Regions from separate parts of the Solibacillus sp. FSL W7-1464 genome, predicted to be linked through region 1. Evidence: riboswitches for the same ligand, from Rfam matches in the RefSeq annotation. Region 1 holds a riboswitch; each other region holds the start of a gene.
The links. A riboswitch is a leader RNA that binds a small molecule or an ion and turns the genes downstream of it on or off. The one in region 1 is predicted to bind cobalamin.
Positions count from the first base shown of each region.

Region 2: another riboswitch for cobalamin. It lies ahead of cobT (nicotinate-nucleotide--dimethylbenzimidazole phosphoribosyltransferase); the one in region 1 lies ahead of MKZ25_RS02770 (ABC transporter substrate-binding protein).
Region 3: another riboswitch for cobalamin. It lies ahead of MKZ25_RS05810 (hypothetical protein); the one in region 1 lies ahead of MKZ25_RS02770 (ABC transporter substrate-binding protein).

Region 1 is NZ_JBBORC010000001.1:552,205-555,482, forward strand. It holds gene MKZ25_RS02760 (amino acid ABC transporter permease) at 12-722, shown strand; gene MKZ25_RS02765 (amino acid ABC transporter ATP-binding protein) at 735-1,490, shown strand; cobalamin riboswitch at 1,590-1,780, shown strand; gene MKZ25_RS02770 (ABC transporter substrate-binding protein) at 1,922-2,869, shown strand; gene MKZ25_RS02775 (FecCD family ABC transporter permease) at 2,862-3,278, shown strand, end outside.
Region 2 is NZ_JBBORC010000001.1:3,089,489-3,092,766, forward strand. It holds gene cobT (nicotinate-nucleotide--dimethylbenzimidazole phosphoribosyltransferase) at 210-1,262, opposite strand; cobalamin riboswitch at 1,356-1,533, opposite strand; gene MKZ25_RS15375 (4-aminobutyrate aminotransferase) at 1,575-1,910, opposite strand; gene MKZ25_RS15380 (hypothetical protein) at 1,931-2,236, opposite strand; gene MKZ25_RS15385 (hypothetical protein) at 2,262-2,495, opposite strand; gene MKZ25_RS15390 (GGDEF domain-containing protein) at 2,638-3,278, opposite strand, start outside.
Region 3 is NZ_JBBORC010000001.1:1,228,833-1,232,110, reverse strand. It holds gene MKZ25_RS05815 (ABC transporter substrate-binding protein) at 1-833, opposite strand, end outside; gene MKZ25_RS05810 (hypothetical protein) at 823-1,380, opposite strand; cobalamin riboswitch at 1,541-1,722, opposite strand; gene MKZ25_RS05805 (Fur family transcriptional regulator) at 1,786-2,196, opposite strand; gene MKZ25_RS05800 (metal ABC transporter permease) at 2,193-3,059, opposite strand; gene MKZ25_RS05795 (metal ABC transporter ATP-binding protein) at 3,075-3,278, opposite strand, start outside.

The DNA of each region.
Region 1 (3,278 bases):
AGGGGCTTACAATGGGATTAATCAACTGGCAATTTTTATTTGATACATTTTTTGTTGCATTAAGTGGTGTTCCAGTAGCGCTTCTCGTTACGGTTGTTTCACTTTTTGTAGCAGTACCATTAGGTTTTTTACTAGCACTTGCACGTGTTTATGAAATACCGGTCGTCAACTTTTTTGCGAAAATTTACATTTCTTTTGTCCGAGGCACACCCATTATTATTCAAATTTTTGTTCTGTATGCAACAATACCCTTACTGTTAAGTGGCCTGTTTGAGAAATACAATATCGACTATCCAATCTATAATGTGAATCCGTTATGGTATGCATTTATTATTTTCTCATTCAATACGGCAGCAATTTTAATTGAAGTGTTTCGATCCGCCATACAAACAGTTCCGAAAGGTCAGCTGGAAGCAGCACAATCGGTTGGACTCACGTCAGCACAGGCATACCGACGTATTATTATTCCACAAGCTTTAGTTTCTGCGATGCCGAACCTATGTACAGCGACGATCAACTTGATTAAAGCTACTTCGCTCGGTTATGCAATATCGTTACAGGAAATCACGCTCAAGGCTAAAGTAGAGGCGAATTTTGGATACAACTATTTAGAGGCATATATTGATATTTTCATTGTCTATTTAATTATCTGTATGACGGTTGAGTATTTATTTAAATGGTCTGAAAAGCGTTTAAGTCGCTATAAAGCGGTGACAGTTTAAGGAGGAATCGCAATGCTTGAAATTAAAAATGTGCATAAAACATTTGGGGAACTCAAAATATTAAAAGGCGTCGACTTGACGATTGATAAAGGTGATGTCGTAGTCATTTTAGGTCCAAGTGGTTCAGGAAAAACGACATTGCTGCGCTGCATTAACTTTTTAGAACGTGCAGATGAAGGGACAGCAAGCTTCGACAATATTTCAGTCGATCTAAACAAAGCATCGAAAAAGGATATTTTAGAGATTCGTAAAAAAACAGCATTTGTCTTTCAAAACTATAATCTATTTAATAATAAAACCGCGCTTGAAAATGTAGCTGAAGGACTTATCATCGGTCGTGGTATGAAAAAAGATGAAGCATATACAATTTCCAAAAAGGCCCTTGATAAGGTGGGCTTAACAGAGAAATATGATTCTTATCCAAGCCAATTGTCTGGTGGCCAACAACAGCGTGTTGGGATTGCACGTGCTGTAGCCTTAAATCCGGATATTATTTTATTTGATGAGCCAACTTCAGCACTCGATCCTGAACTCGTAGGGGAAGTATTAGGCGTGATGAAAGACATCGCAAAAGAAGGGACGACAATGTTAGTCGTTACACATGAAATGTCATTCGCGCGTGATGTGGCCAACCGTGTCATTTTCATGGACGGCGGAAATGTTATTGAAGAAGGCTCACCACATGAAATTTTCGTGCAGCCAAAAGAAGACCGAACAAAGCAATTCCTGCGTCGTGTACTTCCAGATGACTATACGTACCATATATAAGGGTAACGAGCAATAAATTCATAGCTTACGTCGAATTATCTGACACTTTAATAAATTTGCACACATTCCGTTAATCTTCCGCTATAATAAAGACATTAATTTAATATGGACGATAAAGGTTCTTACTCTATTGATAGAGTAAGGAGTAAAAGGGAAATCGGTTCAAATCCGATGCGGTCCCGCCACTGTAACTGCTAGTTGAGAGCAATATGCCACTGAAAAAAATTCGGGAAGGCGCTCTTCAACGTTTATGCATAAGCCAGGAGACCTGCCTTTATAATGCCCTAAATTAAACCTACGAGGATAGGATGTGGCGGATAAATTCTTTTTGATGAATTTTATTTGCATACGTAAAGCTTCCTTCATTTATAGTAGGGGAGCTTTTTATTTTTGTAGAAAATTATACAACGAGATTTCAGGAGGTTTTTATTTTGAAAAAATGGCAACTGCTCTCTTCCGCAGCATTACTTACATTAACTCTAGCGGCATGTAATTCGGAAAAAGCAACAGATGAACAATCTGCAAAAGACAATAAAGAAGTATCTGACGCAGCACAATTTCCGGTAACTATAAAAGATGCATTGGACAAAGAAATTACGCTTGAAAAAGCACCGGAACGCATTATTACATTGGCTCCATCCAATACGGAAATTTTATTCGGACTAGGGTTAAACGATGAAATTATCGCTGTGAACGACAATGATACATATCCTGAAGAAGCATTATCTAAAGAATCAGTTGGCGGCATGGAGTTCAATTTAGAACAAATAATCGGTCTGCAACCTGATTTAGTCGTAGCGCATGAATCCGGAATGTACAGCTTCAATGAACAGGCAATTGCGCAGCTTGAATCAGTAGGCATTCCCGTATTCGTTGTAAAGGATGCGAAAACATTTGAAGAAACATACGAAACGATCAAACAAATCGGGCAACTGACAAATAAAGAACAAGAAGCCGAAAAAATGATTGCCTCGATCAAAGAGGGAATTGAAGAAATTGAAGTGAAAGTAGCCGACCTGGAAGAAAAGTCCGTGTTTATTGTTGTTGGAACAGATCCGGACCTTTATGCTGCAGGTGAAGAAACATTCATCAGTGAAATGCTGGACGTTCTAAATGCAGAAAATGCTGTTCCGGAACTAGGGTGGCCGATGTACAGCTCTGAGCAATTTGTAAACAGCAATCCGGATGTCATTTTAGTAACGTATGAAAACGACATGGCGGCAATCGAGAAAAACGATGCCTATGCCGAAATGGATGCAGTGAAAAATGGCAATGTGAAATTAGTCGATGGCGATACGACGAGCCGACAAGGTCCGCGTATTGTTGAAGGTATTGAATCAATAGGTGCGGCGATTTACCCAGAGGTATTTAATGAATAAAAAATATTCAATCTCCTATGTACTATCGATTGGATTGCTTTTAAGCAGCGTATGGATCGGCATTTCATTCGGGTCTGTTAATATCCCGTTTTCAACATTATGGGATAAAACGACTGATCCGGTTGCATACAGTATTTTGTGGAAAATCCGAATGCCACGTGTCATTTTAGCGGCACTAATCGGGGCATCTTTAGCAATAGCCGGAGCTGCATTTCAAGGGTTACTTAAAAACCCTTTGGCGGATCCGTATACATTAGGTATTTCATCTGGTGCCTCGGTCGGTGCGGTTATGACCATCTTTTTAGGGATTTCAATACCGGTACTCGGTGTCTTCACATTGCCCGTATTCAGTATGGCCGGTGCCGCATGTACGATGATTATTGTCCTGACATTTGCCCGACTAGTTGAC
Region 2 (3,278 bases), 2.5 Mb from region 1:
TTCTAAATTTTTATTCAATTATTCAAAATAAACAGTCACAACTTTTTCGGAAAAAATTACTTAAATAAGCATTGTTTTTATGTTATAGAGCATTTAAGGAATTTTTCCAATAGTATTCTATACATTTTTTATGCAAAAATAAAACACCCCTAGTTAGAAGTAACATTCTAACTAGAGGCGCGAACATTTATTGGACTTTTTTCTTCAACTTACACTAAAAGTGCCGCCGCTTCTTCCAGCGTGACCATATTCGTAATCATCGAACAAGCCGCATCAAGAATCGGGAATGCCAATGCAGCACCCGATCCTTCTCCAAGTCGCATATTCATATGCAGCATCGGTTCCAGTCCTAAAAGCTCGGCCGCGATTTTTGCACCCGGCTCTTCCGATAGATGTGACGGAATTAAATACGCTTTCACATTCGGATTCAGTTTATAGGCGATCAATGCCGAAATCGTTGAAATATACCCATCGACTACGACCGGCACACGATTCGCGGCAGCTGCAAGGAAAACTCCTGCCATCCCGCAAATCTCCAGCCCGCCTACTTTTGCCACAACATCAATCGGATCTTCAGCATCCGGTTTATTCAACGCGATCGCTTTTCGAATGACTTCGGCTTTATATTCGATACCGCCAGCCCCAACACCAGCTCCGTAACCCGTTACTTCCAGCGGATCACAGCCATGAAGTACCGAAAGCACCGCAGCACTTGGTGTCGTATTTCCGATGCCCATTTCACCGGTCCCGATAAGGTTGACGCCGCTTCGAATGGCTTCTGTCGCGACTTCAATTCCGACTTCAATCGCCTGAATCGCTTCTTCACGTGTCATTGCAGGACCTTTCGCCATATTGTCCGTCCCGTATTTCACCTTTTTAATAATGACCCCGGCATCTTGAGGTAAATCTTCTTTTACCCCGATATCTACCGGGATGACTTTCGCATTCGTTATTTTCGAAATCGTACACATCCCTGTCGTCCCTTTCGGAAAGGATAGTGTTTGGAAAACCGTTGTACTTTGCGGGTTTGGTGTTACCCCTTCCTCATATACACCGTGATCTGCCGCCATGACAATCATCGCTTTGTTATCGATTTTCGGTGCAAGTTCACCGGTAATTGTGGCGATTTGCATAGCTAATGATTCAAGCTTCCCTAAACTTTGAGGCGGCTTGGCTAAAGAGTCTATGTACTGTCGCGCTTTGTCTTCCATTTGTCGGTCGATTCCCTGAATTTGTTCAATCGTTTTCTGTAATAATTGCATGTTTCGTTTCCCCCATTTAAATGAATTTTGACAATAAAAATAGCCTGCAGTTTATTCGTTAACAAATAAACTACAGACATATCCAGTGTCTATAAACAGTAAGCGTATTAGGCAGGTCTCCTGGCTCAGATTCACGATTTCATAGCCCCTTCCCGGAATGACATCCAGTGGGTATTGCTATGAAACTCCTCCATACAGTGGTGGGATTACGCTAAAGCTTTTCACTTTATTCCCTATTCTCCTTTAACGGGCACCTAATGCTTGATGAATTTAACATTACTTTACTTTGAACCTGTTTTTTCGTCAAGGGGTCTACACATTCAGTTTACGCTGATCAGCTAACTGTGGTTTCATTGCAAACTTTGCAACAAAGTAAACTAGAAAACTCAACCAAGTCCCCTGTACAGTCAAGCTGTTAGATACCGGGATAGATGAGGAGATAACGCTCAAGATATTTAATGTGTAAAATACTAAAATTCCAAGTAACGCTATCGTCATCACTTTATTTTTTCCAGCCATTTGTTTACGAAACAGCGGACCGGCCACATTGCTACCGCTGCGCTTAGTCTCTATAACTTGTTTAATTAAAGCATAAGTTAAACCTGCAATAATTATCCCAACTACTGCAAATCCGATCATTTCTCCCATTTTCATTTTCCCCCGTTCCACTAATCTCCCAAATAAAACTCTTTTATTTTCTTCGGCAAGATTTTACTCATAATGATTCCTGCCAACGCCAAGCCAATCAAAATCACTCCAATTTCCAAAAGGCTTTTTAACCATGGGATTTCAATCATTTCCGTTATGTTGGCTCCACCTATAATAATAAATACAGCTCCAGCCCATGCCAGTAAAAAACCGGCACCGAATTGCAGCCATTCTTTTTTCGACAGCTGTTTAAAAATGGCCCTATACTTATAAAATTTCCTGCAAGCAAAGATTAACAAAAACCCCGTTAGAATATAACCAATCATCACAATCCCCCTGCTTTAACTTTGTTTATGTATGACGGTCCAACACATCTGTTCCTTTAAAATGTTTGATTGTCGCCCATAACGAGACGATAAGCAAAAATGAAAAAAGGACAAAGGAAATGCCCGCTAGCCATTTAGCAACGATCGAGGACGAATTATTAAGTAGCTGAATATTTTTTAACAAGAAACCTACAATCATAATTTGAGGCAGGATTAAACAAATCCTTATAGAAACCGCCTTTGAATTTTCCTGTGTCATAACCACTCTCCATTTAGTCATTATTTTACTATGCTAACATATTCCCCTAATACGAGGTAATACGGAATCCCACTCAAAAGCTTGCCGCACCCTTCACCAAATAAAAAACGGCATGAATTTCTCCATGCCGGTTTCAGTCGAATCAACTAAGTATGCCTTCACTCGCCGCATATACTTTCACACGGTTGCGTCCTTCTTCCTTCGCCGCATATAAAGCGGTGTCTGCTTTATGCAATAGCTGATACAAAGTTTCTTCTGTCCAGTCTACTACTTCCGCAACACCAATACTTAACGTAGCCGAAAGACTGCCCGCTTCCGTCATGAGCGGTGCCTGTTCAATGGCAGTGCGAAGCTGGTTGGCTAATATTTCACCTTCCGCTTCATCGAACCCCTTCAGCGCAATGACGAATTCCTCTCCGCCGTACCGCGCAAAGAAATGCCGCCCTTCCAGCAGTTGTGTTTGGCAGGCATTTACGACGTGCACGAGCAACTGGTCCCCTATATGATGCCCGTACGTATCATTCACCCGTTTAAAATGATCGATATCCATTAACAGGACCGTAAATGGCAAACCCGTATCCTTCGCTTCCTGAAAATCCTGTTCACTTTGCTGTAAAAATGCGCGGCGATTATAAATTTTCGTGAGCTCATCATAATAAGCCTGCTGCTCCAGTTTTTCCTGCAGCCTTTTAATTTCCGTAATATCCGTAAAAACCAATAACAAGCCTTTACTGTTTCTCGCTTGTTCCAGTGAAGTAATGCGAACTTGATAAACCCGGTCCG
Region 3 (3,278 bases), 680 kb from region 1:
TGTATTTTCTCCCAGCCTGTACGTCCTAAAATTTCTTCGACCGCATTTTCCATATATGTTGCAGGTGTAATGATAATTTCAGGGTTACGTGTAATGATATCTTCTTCCGTTACACTGATCCAGCTCTTCTGATCCGCAAAAATATTTTCAACATTTGCGTGATCCATTATTTCCTGCTGGAACGTACTGCTGCCGGTAGTCCAAAGATTCGGAGCTGGTGACACTTCATAATAGGCTTTTTTCTTCGTATCAAGTGTTGCTGTTTTTTCCTGTACTGTTTCGATTTGCGCTTTAATGTCCGCTACAACTTTTTCACCTTTATCGTCCACACCCATTACTTCCGACAGCTGGATAATATCCGAATAAACATCATCAAATGTCGCCGCCGAAGCAATTACAAATACTTTAAGACCCGCATCTTCCAATTGGGCAATTTGTGCTTCCTCCCCAATTGTATAAGCTATAACGACATCCGGATCTAATTCCAGAATTCGCTCTGCATTGATGACAGTAGAAGTCGACACACGCTCGATTTTTTGTGCGGCTTCCGGATATGTATCATATTCTGTTGCCCCGACAATTTGTTCACCGACACCCAGCTCAAACAAAATTTCTGTATTGCTCGGCTGTAGGGAAATAATCGTTTCCGGTACTTCATCGAATGTTACTTCCACACCACGGTCATCTACAACTGTATAGGGTGCTCCTTCATTTTTCGATGCAGTCTGTGTTTCTTTTTCCGCATTGCCATCTGTTTTTTCCTCATCTGATCCACATGCTGCCAGTAATAATGTTGCCGCGAAAGCAACGACCCATTTGTTATTAAATTTCATTTGTTGTAACTCCTTTTTTCTTTTTCGTTGGATAGGATTTTGAGATAAATGGAATTTCCTCTTGTTGATGCTGCTGATTCATATAGACCGCCATGACAAAAAACACATTGGCAAGCAGCCCGAGAAAATCGAACAGAATTTCATCCACTTCTCTTTCTTCACTTACTTTATGTAATGCTCTGTAAGACTTTTTTGCCTCACTGCGGCAAATATGCAGTCTTGCTGCACTTTCGATTCCTTGTGGCAGAACAAACTGCTGAATCGTTTCTCCGACTTCACCTACATAAAAATCGTATCGATCGCTTAGCCATTGTAAATCCTCAGATGTAATGGCCAATTTGCCACGGACAGAACCATTGGCATGATAGGCTAACGGTTGTATCCTCCTTAAGTCTTCCAAGACGACTTGACCGGATGCATCATCGACTAATGTTGGAAAGACTGTACCGATGCGGGTTGTTAAAGAGTCGGTTCGAATTTCATAATCGACGCAGCTTGATTTTTCCCGCATAAACGGATAGCAGGAATAACGGATATCCTTTTTCATAAAATTCTCCTCACTTCAAGTAGTGCCCCGCCGAAATTACCGAGTGTACGAAAAAAAAGCCACCCAAGAAAATGGATGGCTTCAATAATCAAAAAAGAGTGTAAAACGATGCTCATTCGATCAGTGACTGCCGTACATTCTCTTTAATTCCGAAGAGGGATGTTACGATAAGAAAAAGATTGGTCTCCTGGCTCTGCGTTTCACTTTACTCATAAGTACCTTCCCGCTAGTTTAGCAGTGGTATCACACTTATTTTCATCAACGCTTACAGTTACGGATATAGCTTCGGATTTACACCGAATTCCCATTTATGCATCATGCATCTTTTTCCTGCAAATTTATTCAATTTGTCTTTATCACTTTAGCATAATAATATTATTATGCAAATAAAATATTTTCAGTTTACTATAAACATTCCGGACATTTGCCGTAAATCTCAAATTTATGCGCCTCAACAGCATAACCCGGCAGCTTTTCACCGAGCATTTCCATCGGGCAAACAGACAGTTCCTTTACATTCCCGCAATCACTGCAAATAAAGTGGTGGTGATGGTGATCCGACTCACAGTGCATACGGAAATTTCGCTCACCGTTTAATTCTGTTTCTTCTAAAATATCAAGCTCCACGAAAGTTGCCAAGTTACGGTAAATTGTATCGAAACTCATCCCGGGGAAATCCTTTTTCAATACTGATAACAAGTCACGGGCAGTCAAATACTTTTCTGTAGCTGCAAACATATCCAAAATCAACTCTCGTTTATCCGTTTTTTTATAGCCATTTTCCTTTAATATTTCCCACGCGCGCGTTGCATTCACAGTAGTTCTTCCCCTTCCGATTTAATTGTGAATTTCAAAACAAGTTTTTTAATTAAAATTACGAACAGCAAGATCAAAATGGAGGTAACAACAATTGTTCCACCAGGTGCCAAGTTCAGGTAAAATGCAGAAATGAGTCCGATTACTACGGCCAGCTCTCCAAATACAATCGCTAAAATAATTGCTTCTTTAAAGCCGCGAGCCAGTCGCATCGCTGCAGCTACCGGTAATGTCATTAAGCTTGAAACAAGCAGAATTCCGACAATACGCATACTTGCTGCGATAACGAGAGCGACAACAATCATAAACAATAAGTGAATCCACTTCGCAGGTAAACCGCTCGCTTTCGCATATTCCTCATCGAACGACAAGACGAAAAGCTCTTTAAAAAACAGGACTAAAAATAATACGACAACGACTGCAATTGCCAGTACAACATATAAATCCTGGCGCGATACAGCAGATACAGAACCGAATAAATAGCTCATTAAATCGGTATTAAATCCGCTTGCAAGTGAAATTAAAATGGCACTCACACCGATTCCGCCCGACATAATAATCGGTATCGCAAGTTCTTCATAATGTTTATATAGTCGGCGTAATCGTTCAATTAAAATCGAACCACTTACAGATGCGATAATCCCTAAATAAATCGGATTCAGCAATGCCAACGCTGCAAACGATTGGCTCAAGTACAGGCTCCCGGCAATCCCCGCCAGTGTAACATGCGACAGTGCATCCGCAATGAGCGATAAACGTCTTACTACGATAAATACACCTAATAGTGGTGCGATGACTCCAATAACAAGCCCTGAGAAAAAGGCATTTTGTAAAAATTCATAGTTTAATATAGCTTCTATCATAACGGCCTGCTCCTCTTAATGAATCTTTCGAACAGAGTGGCCGTTCCAGCTAGCAATCTGTTCTTCCGAAATCGTATCAAAATCATTTTTGTATCCATGGAAATGGATCGACTGATTTAAGCATGCGACATGACTGACCCGATCCGAAACCGTGTCCACATCGTGTGTAACTAAAATCATTGTCATATTGTGATGCTTATTCAAATGTGCGAGCATATC